3 regions of the Bacillus luti genome follow, and region 1 is predicted to be linked to each of the others. Evidence: a T-box and tRNA genes for the amino acid it is inferred to sense, from the RefSeq annotation. Region 1 holds a T-box; the other regions hold tRNA genes.
What was found. A T-box is a leader RNA that pairs with one kind of tRNA and senses whether it is charged. The one in region 1 lies ahead of thrS (threonine--tRNA ligase), so its partner is inferred to be a tRNA-Thr.

Region 1 (6,198 bases):
ATCCCGGAAGATGTGACAACAGGAAGTTCAAATGGATGTTTAGCAGCGTATCTTTTAAAGTATCGTAATTTTTGGAACAGAAAAGATAAATCTGTGTGTTGAACAAGGATACGAGATGAAAAGGCCTTCTTTAATACATATAAGAGCTGAACAAATAGAGAGTAAAAATAATATTCGTTTAGGGGAAAAAGTAGAAAGTATTGCAGATGGGAAATGGAATGTAAGATAAGGGGGAATTAAAAATGTTACTAAAAACAATCTACTGTAAGGTAGCAGAAGAGAAAAAGGAATTGTTTTCAAGAGCACAAGAAAAATGGCGTGATATACAGCACCTAGATGGTTTTCATGGACAATTTGGTGGATGGAATGAAGATGAGGCATGTGTATTTACTTTATGGGAAGATAGAAGTAAATATCAATCATTTATGAATGGTGTTCACGATACAATTTATTTAAATAGTAAACAAGAGGATACGTTCCTTTCATGTGAAATTGAATTGTTTCAAACGTTGTATGATATAACTAATACGCCTTTGAAAGATGTTGTTACAGAAGGATCATTCGTAAGAGTTGCTATATGTGATATAAAGTTAGGAAAGGAAAAGTACTTTTTACATAAACAAGAAACAATTTGGAATAAAGGAATGGAAAAAGCAAAAGGGATGTTATGTGGAGTAGTTGGGAAGTCTTTAAAAACTGAAAATCGTTACATCGTGTTAACTTATTGGAAAGATGAAATGGCACATCAAAATTATGTAGAAGAGATTTTCCCAGAGTTGTATAAACTAGCTAATATTCATGAGGATTTAGAATATATAAGAGGAAAACAAGCTGTATGTAAGGAAGAATGGCTTGTATATTAAGTGTACAAAACGTGCATAAATGAATGTATAATAAAGATATTTTCTTATAAACGAGTAATTAATAGAAGACGTCATATACCCTTTCATGTTAATATATTTAAGTTATAATAGAAGGCTTACCCTTTTGTATTGTACGGTAGTAGCAGTGTGAGCTTGAAATATTGTTTAGAAAAGGATGTGCCTAATTTGCGTATCAATAAATTTATTAGTGAAGCTGGAAAAGCGTCTCGACGTGGAGCAGATAAATTAATTAATGAGAGAAGAGTAATTATTAACGGTAAGGTTGCAAAAATTGGTGACCAAGTAAATCCAGGTGATGATGTACGTGTAAATGGAGAGCAACTTCGAATTGCTCGAGATCACGTATATATTGCTTTAAATAAACCAGTAGGTATTACATGTACAAGTGAAAAATCAGTAAAAGGTAATATTATCGATTTAGTGAATCATCCTTTACGAATTAGTCATATTGGACGTCTCGATAAAGACTCAGATGGCTTAATTTTGTTAACGAATGATGGCGATATCGTTAATGAAATTTTACGTGCGGAAAACAAACATGAGAAAGAATATATCGTTTCAGTAGATAAGCCGATTACACCAGAGTTTTTAGAGAAAATGGCAGCTGGTGTAAAAATTTTAGATACAAAAACGCTTCCATGTGAGATCACACAGTTATCAAAATATGAGTTCAAAATTATTTTGACACAAGGGCTAAATCGCCAAATTCGCCGTATGTGTGAAGCTTTAGGTTATCAAGTATACACGTTAAAACGTACGAGAATTATGAATATCGAATTGAATAATTTACCAATTGGACAGTGGAGAGATTTAACGAAGAAAGAGAAAAGACGTCTATTTTCAGACTTAAATTACGAACCACAAGATTGGTAAAATTGTGAAGTGAAACCAAAAATCTATTTTTGGTTTCTTTTTTTATTAAATAAAATTTTTTTTTAACACTTGCAAAAATAAAATGAATAAGATATAGTAAATAACAATTAATGGATGTACTTATAAAAGCAAAGAAAAGGACACGAGTTATTTTATCCGGTTATACAGAGAAGGAAGGAAAGCTGAGAACTTCCTAACGCAGAAAAATAACTTACCACCTTAGAGCTGCACTGGGGAAATTAAGTATCTAGTGCCGTGTAAGCGACGTTATCGCAAAAGAAGCCATTACATTTTGTGATGGGAATCTGGGTGGAACCACGGATATAAGCATATTCGTCCCTATTTTAGGGATGAATATGCTTTTTTGCATTCAATTTCATAATAAGCGAAGAAAAGGACACGAGTTATTTTATCCGGTTATACAGAGAAGGAAGGAAAGCTGAGAACTTCCTAACACAGAAAAATAACTTACCACCTTAGAGCTGCACTGGGGAAACGAAGTATCTAGTGCCGTGTAAACGACGTTACCGTAAAAGAAGCCATTGTATATTTACGGTGGGAATCTGGGTGGAACCACGGGTATAAGCACGCTCGTCCCTATTTTAGGGATGAGTGTGCTTTTTATTATGAAATGGAGAGATGAAAAATGAAAGAACAGATGATTGAAATTAAATTTCCGGATGGTAGTGTTAAAGAGTTTGTAAAAGGAATTACTTTAGAAGAAATTGCTGGATCCATTAGCAGTAGTTTAAAAAAGAAAGCAGTCGCAGGGAAAGTAAATGATCAGCTTTTTGATTTACGAAGAAACGTTGAGGAAAATGCAAAAGTTGAAATCATTACTATAGATTCAAATGACGGTGTAGAAATTGCAAGACACTCTGCTGCACATATTTTAGCGCAAGCTGTAAAAAGATTGTATGGTGATATAAATCTTGGAGTAGGGCCTGTTATTGAAAATGGATTTTATTATGATATGGATCTTCCAAGTAGTGTAAACATTGAAGATTTACCAAAAATCGAAAAGGAAATGAAAAAGATTATAAGTGAAAATATAAATATAGAGCGAGTTGAGGTTTCTCGAGAAGAAGCAGAAAAATTATTTCAAGAAATGAACGATCAATTGAAATTAGAACTTTTAGAAGCAATTCCTAATGAGGAAAGTGTAACACTTTATAAACAAGGTGAATTTGTAGATTTATGTAGAGGACCACATTTACCATCTACTGGTTATTTGAAAGCATTTCAATTAACTCACGTTTCTGGTGCATATTGGCGAGGAGATAGTAACAATCAAGTGCTTCAGCGTATATATGGTGTTGCTTTTGCTTCTCAAAAAGAGTTAGAAGAGTATTTGCACTTTGTTGAAGAAGCAGCAAAGAGAAATCATCGTAAGTTAGGTAGTGAACTGGAGTTATTTATGTTTTCTGAAGAGGCACCGGGAATGCCGTTTTATTTACCGAAAGGACAAATTATTCGTAACGAATTAGAAGCATTTTTAAGAGGAATTCAAAAAAAGTACAATTATCAAGAAGTACGCACTCCGTTTATGATGAACCAAGAATTATGGGAGAAGTCAGGGCACTGGGGACATTATAAAGATAATATGTATTTCTCAGAAGTGGATAATAAAAGTTTTGCATTAAAACCGATGAACTGTCCAGGACATATGCTTATGTTTAAAAATAAATTGCATTCTTATCGTGAATTACCGATCCGTATGTGTGAGTTCGGTCAAGTGCATCGACATGAATTTAGTGGTGCGTTAAACGGATTATTAAGAGTACGTACTTTCTGCCAAGATGATGCTCATTTATTTGTAACACCAGAACAAATTGAAGATGAAATTAAATCCGTAATGGCACAAATTGATTACGTATATAAAACTTTTGGATTCGAATATGAAGTAGAGCTGTCTACTCGTCCAGAAGATTCAATGGGTGACGATAAATTATGGGAGCAAGCAGAAGTGGCGTTAGCAAATGTATTACATTCATTGAATTATAAATATAGACTAAATGAAGGTGACGGTGCATTTTACGGACCAAAAATTGATTTCCATATTAAAGATGCTTTAAATAGAAGTCATCAGTGCGGAACAATTCAGCTTGATTTCCAAATGCCAGAGAAATTTGATTTGAATTATATAGATGAGAAAAATGAAAAGAAAAGACCAGTTGTTATCCATCGAGCAGTTTTAGGATCTTTAGATCGATTTTTAGCAATATTAATTGAACATTTTGGAGGTGCGTTCCCAGTATGGGTAGCACCAGTTCAAGTGAAAGTAATTCCAGTTTCGAATGTAGTACATGAACAATATGCAAATGAGGTTGTAAATAAATTAGCGCAAGCTGGTATTCGTGTTGAGCAGGATATACGAGAGGAAAAATTAGGATATAAAATAAGAGAAGCACAAATGCAAAAAGTACCGTATGTTCTTGTTATTGGAGATAAAGAAATGGAAAGTAAAGCTGTAAATGTACGTAAATATGGGGAAGAAAAGTCAGAAGTTGTTTCGCTAAATATATTTGTGGCAAATATGGAAGAGGAAATAAAGAATAGAAAATAATAATTGATTAGAAATTACACCATTTTAATAAAGTGAACCCGAATAGTGGTAAATGAAAAAACACCTCCTGAATTGGCATACCAAGTATGTAAATTCAACGGAGGTGTTTTTCATTTGAAGATGAGCGTAAATTGCTCAGAATAAGCAAGGTGGCGAGTGATTGATTTTATATTGACAGGCCCCAGTATGTTAGATGTATCTAACACATTGGAGGCCAATTTGATTTCTATTTAGTCATTTATTAAATGGAAAGCTGGTTAAATTGTCTTACAGATTTTCTGCAAACAATTCTGGTAAAAATATACTGAACTGACTCATTTCTTCTACATTGTGTTTATATAAACCACTTAGATTAATAAATGGGGGTAATCCTTTTGGAAAAATGAATGTAGAAGTCATTACTGTACCGTTTTCGTATTTTTCGTATTGATGTATTACTTGTGAAATTACATCGTCGTCATCATCTAAACATGAACCCATTAAAACATGACTGTAATGGGTGTTTATAGGACAATTTTTAGGGTCTTCCCATCTAATTCTTAGTGGGAATTCAAGTCCATCCCCTGCAGATTCAATTGAAGCTGATATGGCTCCTACATGTCCATGTACTTTAGGGTCAACTAACCATTTAAAATCAACATGTTCTTCTGGGTGCCATAGTTTATATCGTTCAGAGTTATCAATATTATCCCACCACCAGTCAATCATTTCTGGTGTTACGTTTTTCAAATCATGTTCAACTACTAGTGATACTTGGTTTTTCATTTTTGTTCCTCCTATTTTTTAACCAACACAGTGTTGGTTATTTATATTAAGTATTATAGTAGCTGTATCTTCTAGGTTCAATAAACAGAAATAGCGGATCTGTTGTATTCTGAACACCTTATATAAATATGTCTAAAAAAATTTAGAAAGGAAAAATTTACACATCAATGTACTGATATACGTATAGCTCGTCCTAAAGAAGCAATACGTGATGCACGAACTAAATTAATACATGAGAAAGGGATTGATTCCATTACATTTAAGGATATTAAATCTAAAGCCAACATTAATCGAGGGACATTTACTCCGAATTAAAAATGTTTCTCAAATTGAATTGGAGCAGATGGTTTAGGTGTTTGATAGGTGTCACGTTTTGGGTTTCACTTCATATTAAAGGGGTGTATTTTTTCTACCTTACAAAATTGTAAGGTAAATGTAAGCGAAATCGAGGGAACGAGTTGTAGAAAAATGAGAATATGAAGTAGGCAAAAGGTTCATGGTCCCCGTGTAATTATTTTTGTTTGAAAAATTAAAAAAATATTAAGGATTTACATGAGAAAAAGATAAGAAATATATGAGAAATTTATACTATACAAAAGGGATGGAGTGAAAGAGATGTCAACAAATGTAGTGACTGTAGAAAGTGTAGAAAAAACGTATGGGAAAAGAAATGAAAATCAATCGAAAGCGTTAAGGGGTGTTTCATTAAGTATTAAAGCGGGAGAATTCGTCGGGATTATGGGTCCTTCTGGATCTGGAAAAACGACATTACTTAATGTGATTAGTACACTTGATCAAGCGACAGGTGGCAGTGTGACAATTGCGGGCACAAATATTACTTCTATGAAGGGGAATGCATTATCAGATTTTCGATCTCAAAAATTAGGATTCATTTTTCAAGATTTTAACTTACTAGAAAACTTATCAATTTATGAAAACATTGCTTTACCACTTTCTTTGCAAGGTGTACCGTCAAGTGAGATTACAGGAAAGGTAAATGAAGTGGCAAAGAAATTAGGGATTACCGAAATTTTAACGAAATATCCGACTGCTGTTTCTGGTGGACAAAAGCAAAGAACAGCGGCAGCACGAGCTTTAGTACATAATCCG
Region 2 (6,198 bases), 1.5 Mb from region 1:
TCGATGTCGGCTCATCGCATCCTGGGGCTGTAGTCGGTCCCAAGGGTTGGGCTGTTCGCCCATTAAAGCGGTACGCGAGCTGGGTTCAGAACGTCGTGAGACAGTTCGGTCCCTATCCGTCGTGGGCGTAGGAAATTTGAGAGGAGCTGTCCTTAGTACGAGAGGACCGGGATGGACGCACCGCTGGTGTACCAGTTGTTCTGCCAAGGGCATAGCTGGGTAGCTATGTGCGGAAGGGATAAGTGCTGAAAGCATCTAAGCATGAAGCCCCCCTCAAGATGAGATTTCCCATAGCGTAAGCTAGTAAGATCCCTGAAAGATGATCAGGTTGATAGGTTCGAGGTGGAAGCATGGTGACATGTGGAGCTGACGAATACTAATAGATCGAGGACTTAACCATATAATATGAAGCAATGTTATCTAGTTTTGAAAGAATATAAAAAACTTGTTGACTTTAAAGGTTAAATAAGTTATAATGATTCTTGTCTTAAATGAATATAGTCTGGTAATGATGGCAGAGAGGTCACACCCGTTCCCATACCGAACACGGAAGTTAAGCTCTCTAGCGCCGATGGTAGTTGGGACCTTGTCCCTGTGAGAGTAGGACGTTGCCAGGCAAATGGAGGATTAGCTCAGCTGGGAGAGCACCTGCCTTACAAGCAGGGGGTCGGCGGTTCGATCCCGTCATCCTCCACCATATATGTCGGAGGGGTAGCGAAGTGGCTAAACGCGGCGGACTGTAAATCCGCTCCTTCGGGTTCGGCAGTTCGAATCTGCCCCCCTCCACCATTCTTAATTAATGGGCTATAGCCAAGCGGTAAGGCAACGGACTTTGACTCCGTCATGCGCTGGTTCGAATCCAGCTAGCCCAGCCATTAAGAGCCATTAGCTCAGTTGGTAGAGCATCTGACTTTTAATCAGAGGGTCGAAGGTTCGAGTCCTTCATGGCTCACCATTTTAATAAAATATGCGGGTGTGGCGGAATTGGCAGACGCACTAGACTTAGGATCTAGCGCCTTTGGCGTGGGGGTTCGACTCCCTTCACCCGCACTTTTAATAAAATAACTCAAACATGTCTTGCGGAAGTAGTTCAGTGGTAGAATACAACCTTGCCAAGGTTGGGGTCGCGGGTTCGAATCCCGTCTTCCGCTCCAATTTTCAATATGACATGCCGGGGTGGCGGAACAGGCAGACGCACAGGACTTAAAATCCTGCGGTGGGTGACCACCGTGCGGGTTCGACCCCCGCCCTCGGCACCATATGCGCCCGTAGCTCAATTGGATAGAGCGTTTGACTACGGATCAAGAGGTTAGGGGTTCGACTCCTCTCGGGCGCGCTTTTATTAACGGGAAGTGGCTCAGCTTGGTAGAGCACCTGGTTTGGGACCAGGGGGTCGCAGGTTCAAATCCTGTCTTCCCGATATTCCCAAAAACATGGGGCCTTAGCTCAGCTGGGAGAGCGCCTGCCTTGCACGCAGGAGGTCAGCGGTTCGATCCCGCTAGGCTCCACTTTATTTATTATATGTCTCGGAGGTATACCCAAGTTCGGCTGAAGGGATCGGTCTTGAAAACCGACAGGCGGTGAGAATCGCGCGGGGGTTCGAATCCCTCTACCTCCTCCATTTTCTTTTTAAATGGATTAGATACATGTAATAATAAAATATTTCTTTTTCCTTCATGGAGGTATACCCAAGTTCGGCTGAAGGGATCGGTCTTGAAAACCGACAGGCGGCGAGAGTCGCGCGGGGGTTCGAATCCCTCTACCTCCTCCATTTTTTTAAAATTTTATATTGTCGCGGGGTGGAGCAGCACGGTAGCTCGTCGGGCTCATAACCCGAAGGTCGCAGGTTCAAATCCTGTCCCCGCAACCAAATGGTCCCGTGGTGTAGTGGTTAACATGCCTGCCTGTCACGCAGGAGATCGCCGGTTCGACCCCGGTCGGGACCGCCATTTATGTTGGCTCGGTAGCTCAGTCGGTAGAGCAGAGGACTGAAAATCCTCGTGTCGGCGGTTCGATTCCGTCCCGAGCCACCATTTTTTTTTGCCGACTTAGCTCAATTGGTAGAGCAACTGACTTGTAATCAGTAGGTTGGGGGTTCAAGTCCTCTAGTCGGCATCATTTAGGGGCATAGTTTAAAGGTAGAACTGAGGTCTCCAAAACCTCCAGTGTGGGTTCGATTCCTACTGCCCCTGTAAAGTATATGGGCCTATAGCTCAGCTGGTTAGAGCGCACGCCTGATAAGCGTGAGGTCGATGGTTCGAGTCCATTTAGGCCCACCATATATATTCCGCAGTAGCTCAGTGGTAGAGCTATCGGCTGTTAACCGATCGGTCGTAGGTTCGAGTCCTACCTGCGGAGCCATGGCCCGTTGGTCAAGTGGTTAAGACACCGCCCTTTCACGGCGGTAACACGGGTTCGAATCCCGTACGGGTCATACAAAAAAGAGTCAGCAATATGCTGACTCTTTTTTATTATGTGCAATCCTCTTTTATCATCTTATTTTCCTGAAATAAATAAAGGGATTTAGGAAAAACTATGGTATGTATTAAAAGGAGGAGATAAAAATGACACGAGTTCGAGAATTTATGAGTACTCATATAGTACATTGTACACCGTTAGACAATGTATATGAGGCTGCTGTAAAGATGAAAGAAGAATCGGTTGGATTGATTCCTGTTGTTGAAAATGAACAAGTTGTTGGGCTTGTTACTGATCGAGATTTGGTTGTTCGAGGGATTGCAGAGAAGCATCCTGGGTCTAATAAAATTACAAATGTAATGACAACAAATATTGTTTCAGTTTCTCCAGATGATGCTATTGAAAAAGCTACAGAATTAATGGCACAATATCAAATTAGACGATTACCAGTAGTTGAGAATGGTCAATTAGTTGGGATGTTAGCACTAGGTGACTTAGCTATAAGAGAATCGACAGATGATCAAGCTGGATTTGCTTTAGGTGAAATCTCGGAGCATACAGAATAAAGTGAATCCTTAATGAATGGGGCCTTAATGCCCACAAATAGCAAGATAAATTATGTATGAAGAGCGGATACATCATTCTAGTATATATAGATTAAACTAATATGCTAGAGTGACGTATCTAGGGCATTATATAATAGGTATACAGTTAATATTTTCGACAGTTTTTTAAAATTTTTCATTCCTAATTTTTAATAAGAGAAAAAATGATATACTGATAGGTATAAGGGTTATGATAGATTTTGAATATAACAATATTAATTGGTAATGATGTAATAATGAATTAATATTTCCTATGTAGATAAAGTGAAACTTTAATCATTGTGGGGGCTATTCCAAAATGATTATGAGTTGAACCAATCGGGCTTTTACGGGCATTTATCTCCCAACTAAATTCATAGCATTCGCTGAATTTTGAGGTGGGAGTCTTACTTGGTCGCAAATAGCGGGATAAAAAGGGAAGGGGAATTATATGAAGGCTGTACAAGGCGATCCAAATTGGAATTTGGTTACAGATACATATATAGAACCAAATAATTTCGCTGAATTATTTTCTTTGCTTGTACCTTGTCACCCAAAAGGTGAAGGGAACGAGCGGACTATATTAGCGTGGAAAGAAAAAGAATTTTATAAAGAAGAAAATTTAGCGGCATTTATCGTATATGGAATAAATAAAGTGAAAAATTTACCGCAGTTTCATAAAGATGAAATTCCAACTTTAGTACGTATTCTTCGTTTATGCCAAGAGATTGGTTGGTATGAAGAGGCAAATACTTTTATGATAACTCAAGGGCTAGATGAATTTGTCCAAACTTCATTGGAATATGAAACATGGGATCTTTTGACGCAAGCGGTTGCTTTAAACTATTTAATTATTAAATACCGTATTGGTGAATTAACAGATAGGGATGTAGAAATTTGGGATAGAGTTAAATTTAATGAGGAATGTATAAAAGATTGTAAGCATTTATTATCTCATAAAGAAGTATTGGAATTTACATTCTTTTATATGTGTAAAAGAGCGAAGTTACTGTCAAAAGAGCAATTAAATAGTGATATGATGAGTCTAGCGATGTATTGTAATACTTTTGTTTATGATTTATATACACATGACTTATTACGAAAATATCGTAAGTGTACAGACTTCTTATCATATTATGGACCGAGTCAAGCGGTGTTAGCCTGTCAACGAGCTGTACTTGCTCAAATTTCCGATCGATTAGACCCATTAAAGACAACGCATGTAGATGATTATTTATATGTGATGAAAGAAATGATGGAGCATATGACGATAGGGGTAATGGACCGATATGGTCATTTTATCGGAAAGCTACTATCATATGTACCATTTTTTGAAATGATTCAAGTTCCGCAGCATGCATATTACTGTGAAGAATTACTGTATATTTGTAAGGGCATTGAATATAAGGAAGAGATATTACGCAATTATATATTTATACAATTACATGATTGTTTACCATCATTCTTTAAACTATTTCTTAAAAATAAGCGTTATGCAACTATTCATGATATTTTATTCTATTGGTGCGACGATGAACAAAGAATGAGCTTAGAGAAAAAATATAATCTGAGTTTTATTTATGAAAAATATGCTTGTGGATAAACAGTACTGTTTATATGAAAAATTAATATAAATTAAAAAGGATCTCAAGTTTATGTGAGATCCTTTTTTTGTTAGTAAAACAAGGAGAAAGTAATTAAGATGAGAAATAACATTCCATAAAGGAGAAGTTGTGCAGTATAACTTCCTTGTATACCGAAAAAAGTATTCATTTTTTCATATAAATTCAATATATATTTCATTGGAGTATCTTTGAAAGATTGGTACACAGTGTCTCCTCTTTCTAAGCTTCTTGTTCATGTTTTTTATTATTAGGGACATTCACGTATCTAGCTATGAATAATAAAATAGCCATAAAAAATACAGGAAATACGGTAGATAAATACAAACCGTTACTAATTACATTTGTTATAAGGGCACTTAATAGAAAAAGAGCGTTATAAATGTGTGCAATTTTTTGTTTTAGTTGCACTTGGAATGATTCCATCATAATTTCTAAAGTAACAAAAGCAATGATAATAGATAAAAATACAGTGTTTGTATTATAAATGATTAAACAACAGATTAAGCCTAAAAAGGCCAAGTATTCAATTAAGAGAGGTATATTGCGTGGCATACAATTTACCTAACTAAATATGGCAGTGGATTGACTGCATTTGTTTTTTCAAAATTCCATTCTCCATTGTGTAACTCAAAGTGGAGATGTTGTCCGTATGAATGCCCTGTATTTCCCATATGACCTAATAGTTGTCCAGTTTGTACTTGATCACCGGCTTGTACAGTGCGATCTTTCATATGAGCATAAACTGTTGTATATAATTTCCCATTAATTTGATGGGCGATGAACACGACATTACCATAACTAGCCGAATAATAAGACTTCACAACTTTACCTGCAGCGGCAGCTTGAATGGATACGTTCCCTTGAGCTGCAATATCTATACCATAATGCATTTGTTCCCAGCGCATATCAAAGGTTGAGCTAACTCTTCCTTGAGCAGGGAATTTGAAAGCTGCTGGAATGGATGAAGGTTGAGCGGTTTTAGCTTGTGATTGCGGTTGGTTTTGTACTACATAGTGTTTTGCCACATATCCGTACCCTGTACCAAAACGAATTTTATACCAAGTTCCTACAGTTTCTACTACTTGCACTTGTGTACCATTTTGTAATGAACCAAGTAGAGAACTACTTGTACTAGCATTACTACGTACATTGAGTTTTGGTGTTGCAACTGTGTACTTCGTATTATTTTGAACTGTAATTCCTTTTACTAAAGGTTGTGAGCCATTAGATATGAATGCTTTTTGTACATAACCTGTTTGACCATTATGTAAAATCTTATACCATTCACCTTGTTCTTCTTGAATGGTAACGAACTTTCCATTCGGTAATACATCTAAAATTGAAGATTCTAGATTAGGTTCAGAGCGAACGTTTAATGCATTAGCATTGACGATGTATTGATTATTAGATTGAAGTTTGTTTTTTAGTAGAATAGTATCTTTTTGCACGTAACCTACTTTATTATTAACAGATACTTTATACCAATCATTCGTTTTTTCAAGTATGTTCACTTTCGTATTAAAGCGGATTTTATCAATAGATACGCTATTTATATTGTCTTCTTTATGTAA
Region 3 (6,198 bases), 1.7 Mb from region 1:
TGTTTTATGTTTCATTTTAATCCTCCTAGAAATATTGATTATTTCATATATTCCTATAAGAATATTCCCTTTCTACAACAAAATACCTTTAATAATTCATCACCTTAATTAACTTCGTAAAAAAAGCCCCTATCCGTTAAAAGATAAGGGGCTTCTATCATATTATTCTCCTAAGTCTACGTTATGGTAAACTTGTTGTACATCTTCTAAGTCTTCTAATGCATCAACCATTTTTTCAAATTGTGTTTGTGCATCTTCAGGAAGTGTTACATCATTTTGTGCAAGCATTGTTAATTCTGCAACTGTAAACTCCTCAACACCAGCATCTTTAAGTGCTGATTGTACTGAATGGAATTGATCAGGTTCAGCATACACGATAACAGCATCTTCTTCTTCTAGAATGTCACGTGCATCCACATCTGCTTCCATTAAAATTTCAAGAACTTCGTCTGATGTTTTACCTTCAAGACCGATAACAGCTGTCGCATCAAACATGTATGCTACAGAACCGTTTACGCCCATGTTACCACTGTTTTTGCTAAATGCAGCTCGTACATCTGCAGCAGTACGGTTTACGTTATTTGTTAACGTATCTACAATTACCATAGATCCATTTGGTCCAAAGCCTTCGTAACGAAGCTCGTCATAATTTTCTTCTGAGCCGCCTTTTGCTTTTTCAACCGCACGATCAATAATTGTTCTTGGTACATTGTATGTTTTCGCACGCTCTAATACGACTCTAAGCGCTTGGTTTGATTCTGGATCTGGCTCGCCTTGTTTTGCTGCCACATAAATTTCGCGTCCAAATTTCGCATATATACGGCTTGTATTTGCATCTTTTGATGCTTTTTTTTCTTTAATGTTGTTCCATTTACGGCCCATACTTTCCACTCTCTTTCCGGTTTTAAATCTACATAAAGATATTAATATGAAATATAATGCGTATTCAACACATTTTTAAAAGAAATATAAAAAGTTCATTTTTGATTCATATTACAGACATAATATAAATCACTATCATTTTGTTCTTTCGACAAGTTATATTATACATGAATTCCTACATTTATTACGAATTTTAGAATCACATAGCATAATTTAGCAAAAAGACTTTAATATTTCTGTTAGAGTCTTTTTGCATCGCGGGTACCAATGGTCGGGGGCAAACCGATATTCCCGAAAGAATACGAGTTTGAGTCGGTTATAGGATTGAATTCTCAGTTCAACCCATCAGAAACATCGATATATACGTTCTTGAACATTCAATTTTAATTTAAACAACGTTATCACATACGACTATCTTATAAACGAATATATTTCGTTTATAAGGGTTCATTAAGTTGAGTAGTTCGACATAAAACGAGCTTCTTCCTTTTTATAATATGTAACATATTATTGCCCTTACAAAAAACAATACGATATACAAGAGAGTGTTTACACTTTATCTATTATATTTCTTATATAATCAGGATATTTATTCAAATTATGCACTATATCACTTACAAATTTTTCTAATCTGACTATTCTATAGTCACTTATACGTATGATTATATTATTAGCTCGTAAAACAAATTTAGGAATTGAACCCGTTTTATCCTGATGTAAGTAAGAGCAGCTGGCGAATTGAGGATTATTATAATTAGGATATAAATAAAAATTCATTAAGGTAAGTATCCATCCATTTCAATTATATCCTCCTGCAAGTGTTAAAAGTTATTTTTCAACATAATCAATACCATGTGTATTGATTCTTATACCATATATTCCATCTTTAAATATAGAGCGATCTTCTAAGAATACGAAAAAACGGCTCCTACTGAACGTAAGAGCCGTTTAAATCAACGTTTGTTTGATACCGATGGTCGGGGTCGAACCGACACTCCCGAAGGAACACGATTTTGAGTCGTGCGCGTCTGCCAATTCCGCCACATCGGCACAAAAGAAAAGGCGGCAACCGGATTTGAACCGGTGATAAAGGTTTTGCAGACCTCTGCCTTACCACTTGGCTATGCCGCCATATGAAATTAATTTTATTGGAGCGGAAGACGGGATTCGAACCCGCGACCCCAACCTTGGCAAGGTTGTATTCTACCACTGAACTACTTCCGCAAAAATGGCTGGGCTAGCTGGATTCGAACCAGCGCATGACGGAGTCAAAGTCCGTTGCCTTACCGCTTGGCTATAGCCCATTGATTTCTTAATTAATTATATGTAAGTATCCATTATATTATTTGTCATTTTTAAAATAAAAATGGGGCGACTGATGGGAATCGAACCCACGAATGCCGGAGCCACAATCCGGTGCGTTAACCACTTCGCCACAACCGCCATGTTGTGTAAATATATTTGGCAGGGGCAGTAGGAATCGAACCCACACTGGAGGTTTTGGAGACCTCAGTTCTACCTTTAAACTATGCCCCTATGTAAATGGTGGAGGGGGGCAGATTCGAACTGCCGAACCCGAAGGAGCGGATTTACAGTCCGCCGCGTTTAGCCACTTCGCTACCCCTCCGAAACTTACATGGTGCCGGCTAGAGGACTTGAACCCCCAACCTACTGATTACAAGTCAGTTGCTCTACCAATTGAGCTAAGCCGGCGTATTTTATTAAAATAAATGGTGGCTCGGGACGGAATCGAACCGCCGACACGAGGATTTTCAGTCCTCTGCTCTACCGACTGAGCTACCGAGCCTTATTAAAATGGCGGTCCCGACCGGGGTCGAACCGGCGATCTCCTGCGTGACAGGCAGGCATGTTAACCACTACACCACGGGACCATTTGGTTGCGGGGACAGGATTTGAACCTGCGACCTTCGGGTTATGAGCCCGACGAGCTACCGTGCTGCTCCACCCCGCGATAATATTATTCATATAAGTTATATGGTGGAGGATGACGGGATCGAACCGCCGACCCCCTGCTTGTAAGGCAGGTGCTCTCCCAGCTGAGCTAATCCTCCAAAAGTGGTGACCCGTACGGGATTCGAACCCGTGTTACCGCCGTGAAAGGGCGGTGTCTTAACCACTTGACCAACGGGCCAAATATTATAAATCCTATGGCGGAGAGCAAGGGATTCGAACCCTTGATACGCTTGTGACGTATACACGATTTCCAATCGTGCTCCTTCGGCCAACTCGGACAGCTCTCCAATGGCTCCGCAGGTAGGAATCGAACCTACGACCGATCGGTTAACAGCCGATAGCTCTACCGCTGAGCTACTGCGGAATAATATTGCCTGGCAACGTCCTACTCTCACAGGGACAAGGTCCCAACTACCATCGGCGCTAGAGAGCTTAACTTCCGTGTTCGGTATGGGAACGGGTGTGACCTCTCTGCCATCATTACCAGACATTATTCTTTTGAGACAATCATTATTATAACTGATTCACTTTAAAAGTCAACAAGTTTTTTATGTTCTCTCAAAACTAGATAACATTGCTTCATATTATATGGTTAAGTCCTCGATCTATTAGTATTCGTCAGCTCCACATGTCACCATGCTTCCACCTCGAACCTATCAACCTGATCATCTTTCAGGGATCTTACTAGCTTACGCTATGGGAAATCTCATCTTGAGGGGGGCTTCATGCTTAGATGCTTTCAGCACTTATCCCTTCCGCACATAGCTACCCAGCTATGCCCTTGGCAGAACAACTGGTACACCAGCGGTGCGTCCATCCCGGTCCTCTCGTACTAAGGACAGCTCCTCTCAAATTTCCTACGCCCACGACGGATAGGGACCGAACTGTCTCACGACGTTCTGAACCCAGCTCGCGTACCGCTTTAATGGGCGAACAGCCCAACCCTTGGGACCGACTACAGCCCCAGGATGCGATGAGCCGACATCGAGGTGCCAAACCTCCCCGTCGATGTGGACTCTTGGGGGAGATAAGCCTGTTATCCCCGGGGTAGCTTTTATCCGTTGAGCGATGGCCCTTCCATGCGGAACCACCGGATCACTAAGCCCGACTTTCGTCCCTGCTCGACTTGTAGGTCTCGCAGTCAAGCTCCCTTATGCCTTTGCACTCTACGAATGATTTCCAACCATTCTGAGGGAACCTTTGGGCGCCTCCGTTACACTTTAGGAGGCGACCGCCCCAGTCAAACTGCCCACCTGACACTGTCTCCCGGGTCGATAAGACCCGTAGGTTAGAATTTCAATACAGTCAGGGCGGTATCCCACCAGCGCCTCCACCGAAGCTAGCGCTCCGGTTTCAATGGCTCCCGCCTATCCTGTACAAACTGTACCAAAATTCAATATCAGGCTACAGTAAAGCTCCACGGGGTCTTTCCGTCCTGTCGCGGGTAACCTGCATCTTCACAGGTACTATAATTTCACCGAGTCTCTGGTTGAGACAGTGCCCAAATCGTTACACCTTTCGTGCGGGTCGGAACTTACCCGACAAGGAATTTCGCTACCTTAGGACCGTTATAGTTACGGCCGCCGTTTACTGGGGCTTCAGTTCAGAGCTTCGCTTACGCTAACCCCTCTCCTTAACCTTCCAGCACCGGGCAGGTGTCACCCCCTATACTTCGCCTTACGGCTTCGCAGAGAGCTGTGTTTTTGCTAAACAGTCGCTTGGGCCTATTCACTGCGGCTTTCCGTTAAGAAAGCACCCCTTCTCCCGAAGTTACGGGGTCATTTTGCCGAGTTCCTTAACCAGAGTTCTCTCGCACACCTTAGGATTCTCTCCTCGCCTACCTGTGTCGGTTTGCGGTACAGGCACCTTTTATCTCGCTAGAAGCTTTTCTTGGCAGCGGGGAATCAAAGACTTCGCTCCATAAGGAGCTTCCCCATCACAGCTCAGCCTTCACGATAAGCGGATTTGCCTACTTATCAGCCTAACTGCTTGGACGTGCACAACCAATCGCACGCTTCTTCTATCCTTCTGCGTCCCTCCATTGCTCAAACGATAAAGAGGTGGTACAGGAATATCAACCTGTTGTCCATCGCCTACGCCTGTCGGCCTCGGCTTAGGTCCTGACTAACCCTGAGCGGACGAGCCTTCCTCAGGAAACCTTAGGCATTCGGTGGACGGGATTCTCACCCGTCTTTCGCTACTCATACCGGCATTCTCACTTCTAAGCACTCCACCAGTCCTTACGGTCTGACTTCACTGTCCTTAGAACGCTCCCCTACCACTGATACCATTGGTATCAATCCGCAGCTTCGGTGGTGTATTTAGCCCCGGTACATTTTCGGCGCAGAGTCACTCGACTAGTGAGCTATTACGCACTCTTTAAATGGTGGCTGCTTCTAAGCCAACATCCTAGTTGTCTAAGCAACTCCACATCCTTTTCCACTTAATACACACTTTGGGACCTTAGCTGGCGGTCTGGGCTGTTTCCCTTTTGACTACGGATCTTATCACTCGCAGTCTGACTCCTAAGGATAAGTCATTGGCATTCGGAGTTTGACTGAATTCGGTAATCCGATGAGGACCCCTAGTCCAATCAGTGCTCTACCTCCAAGACTCTTACACTTAAGGCTAGCCCTAAAGCTATTTCGGGGAGAACCAGCTATCTCCAGGTTCGATTGGAATTTCTCCGCTACCCACACCTCATCCCCGCACTTTTCAACGTGCGTGGGTTCGGGCCTCCATTCAGTGTTACCTGAACTTCACCCTGGACATGGGTAGATCACCTGGTTTCGGGTCTACGACCACGTACTAAACGCCCTATTCAGACTCGCTTTCGCTGCGGCTCCGCCTCTTCAGCTTAACCTCGCACGGGATCGTAACTCGCCGGTTCATTCTACAAAAGGCACGCCATCACCCATTAACGGGCTCTGACTATTTGTAGGCACACGGTTTCAGGATCTCTTTCACTCCCCTTCCGGGGTGCTTTTCACCTTTCCCTCACGGTACTGGTTCACTATCGATCACTAGGGAGTATTTAGCCTTGGGAGATGGTCCTCCCAGATTCCGACGGAATTTCACGTGTTCCGCCGTACTCAGGATACATTCAAGAGAGAACGAAGTTTCGACTACGGGGTTGTTACCCTCTACGACGGACCTTTCCAGGTCGCTTCGTCTACCTCGTTCCTTTGTAACTCCGTATAGAATGTCCTACAACCCCAAGAGGCAAGCCTCTTGGTTTGGGCTATGTTCCGTTTCGCTCGCCGCTACTCAGGAAATCGCATTTGCTTTCTCTTCCTCCAGGTACTTAGATGTTTCAGTTCCCTGGGTCTGTCTTCCTTACCC

Region 2: it encodes a tRNA-Thr, which carries the amino acid that the T-box ahead of thrS (threonine--tRNA ligase) is inferred to sense. The anticodon was not compared.
Region 3: it encodes a tRNA-Thr, which carries the amino acid that the T-box ahead of thrS (threonine--tRNA ligase) is inferred to sense. The anticodon was not compared.

What each region holds. Positions count from the first base shown of each region.
Region 1 covers NZ_CP040336.1:2,851,870-2,858,067, reverse strand. The annotation lists gene EUC40_RS27130 (PhzF family phenazine biosynthesis protein) at 1-102, shown strand, start outside; gene EUC40_RS14585 (YdbC family protein) at 243-863, shown strand; gene EUC40_RS14580 (pseudouridine synthase) at 1,050-1,757, shown strand; T-box leader at 1,880-2,101, shown strand; T-box leader at 2,137-2,359, shown strand; gene thrS (threonine--tRNA ligase) at 2,404-4,323, shown strand; gene EUC40_RS14570 (DAPG hydrolase family protein) at 4,591-5,088, opposite strand; gene EUC40_RS14565 (ABC transporter ATP-binding protein) at 5,704-6,198, shown strand, end outside.
Region 2 covers NZ_CP040336.1:4,380,000-4,386,197, reverse strand. The annotation lists rRNA gene EUC40_RS22330 (23S ribosomal RNA) at 1-400, shown strand, start outside; rRNA gene rrf (5S ribosomal RNA) at 502-617, shown strand; tRNA gene EUC40_RS22320 (tRNA-Val) at 622-697, shown strand; tRNA gene EUC40_RS22315 (tRNA-Tyr) at 706-789, shown strand; tRNA gene EUC40_RS22310 (tRNA-Gln) at 801-875, shown strand; tRNA gene EUC40_RS22305 (tRNA-Lys) at 880-955, shown strand; tRNA gene EUC40_RS22300 (tRNA-Leu) at 970-1,050, shown strand; tRNA gene EUC40_RS22295 (tRNA-Gly) at 1,080-1,154, shown strand; tRNA gene EUC40_RS22290 (tRNA-Leu) at 1,171-1,259, shown strand; tRNA gene EUC40_RS22285 (tRNA-Arg) at 1,263-1,336, shown strand; tRNA gene EUC40_RS22280 (tRNA-Pro) at 1,347-1,420, shown strand; tRNA gene EUC40_RS22275 (tRNA-Ala) at 1,436-1,508, shown strand; tRNA gene EUC40_RS22270 (tRNA-Ser) at 1,529-1,621, shown strand; tRNA gene EUC40_RS22265 (tRNA-Ser) at 1,679-1,771, shown strand; tRNA gene EUC40_RS22260 (tRNA-Met) at 1,794-1,870, shown strand; tRNA gene EUC40_RS22255 (tRNA-Asp) at 1,874-1,949, shown strand; tRNA gene EUC40_RS22250 (tRNA-Phe) at 1,958-2,033, shown strand; tRNA gene EUC40_RS22245 (tRNA-Thr) at 2,043-2,115, shown strand; tRNA gene EUC40_RS22240 (tRNA-Trp) at 2,122-2,192, shown strand; tRNA gene EUC40_RS22235 (tRNA-Ile) at 2,203-2,279, shown strand; tRNA gene EUC40_RS22230 (tRNA-Asn) at 2,287-2,361, shown strand; tRNA gene EUC40_RS22225 (tRNA-Glu) at 2,363-2,434, shown strand; gene EUC40_RS22220 (CBS domain-containing protein) at 2,565-2,984, shown strand; gene EUC40_RS22215 (DUF3965 domain-containing protein) at 3,454-4,605, shown strand; gene EUC40_RS22210 (hypothetical protein) at 4,847-5,179, opposite strand; gene EUC40_RS22205 (SH3 domain-containing protein) at 5,185-6,198, opposite strand, start outside.
Region 3 covers NZ_CP040336.1:4,585,312-4,591,509, forward strand. The annotation lists gene EUC40_RS23170 (NUDIX hydrolase) at 1-15, opposite strand, end outside; gene EUC40_RS23175 (YebC/PmpR family DNA-binding transcriptional regulator) at 163-882, opposite strand; tRNA gene EUC40_RS23180 (tRNA-Leu) at 1,851-1,932, opposite strand; tRNA gene EUC40_RS23185 (tRNA-Cys) at 1,943-2,013, opposite strand; tRNA gene EUC40_RS23190 (tRNA-Gly) at 2,032-2,106, opposite strand; tRNA gene EUC40_RS23195 (tRNA-Gln) at 2,112-2,186, opposite strand; tRNA gene EUC40_RS23200 (tRNA-His) at 2,250-2,325, opposite strand; tRNA gene EUC40_RS23205 (tRNA-Trp) at 2,345-2,418, opposite strand; tRNA gene EUC40_RS23210 (tRNA-Tyr) at 2,426-2,509, opposite strand; tRNA gene EUC40_RS23215 (tRNA-Thr) at 2,520-2,595, opposite strand; tRNA gene EUC40_RS23220 (tRNA-Phe) at 2,614-2,689, opposite strand; tRNA gene EUC40_RS23225 (tRNA-Asp) at 2,699-2,774, opposite strand; tRNA gene EUC40_RS23230 (tRNA-Met) at 2,778-2,854, opposite strand; tRNA gene EUC40_RS23235 (tRNA-Val) at 2,879-2,954, opposite strand; tRNA gene EUC40_RS23240 (tRNA-Glu) at 2,960-3,034, opposite strand; tRNA gene EUC40_RS23245 (tRNA-Ser) at 3,052-3,143, opposite strand; tRNA gene EUC40_RS23250 (tRNA-Asn) at 3,146-3,220, opposite strand; rRNA gene rrf (5S ribosomal RNA) at 3,229-3,344, opposite strand; rRNA gene EUC40_RS23260 (23S ribosomal RNA) at 3,445-6,198, opposite strand, start outside.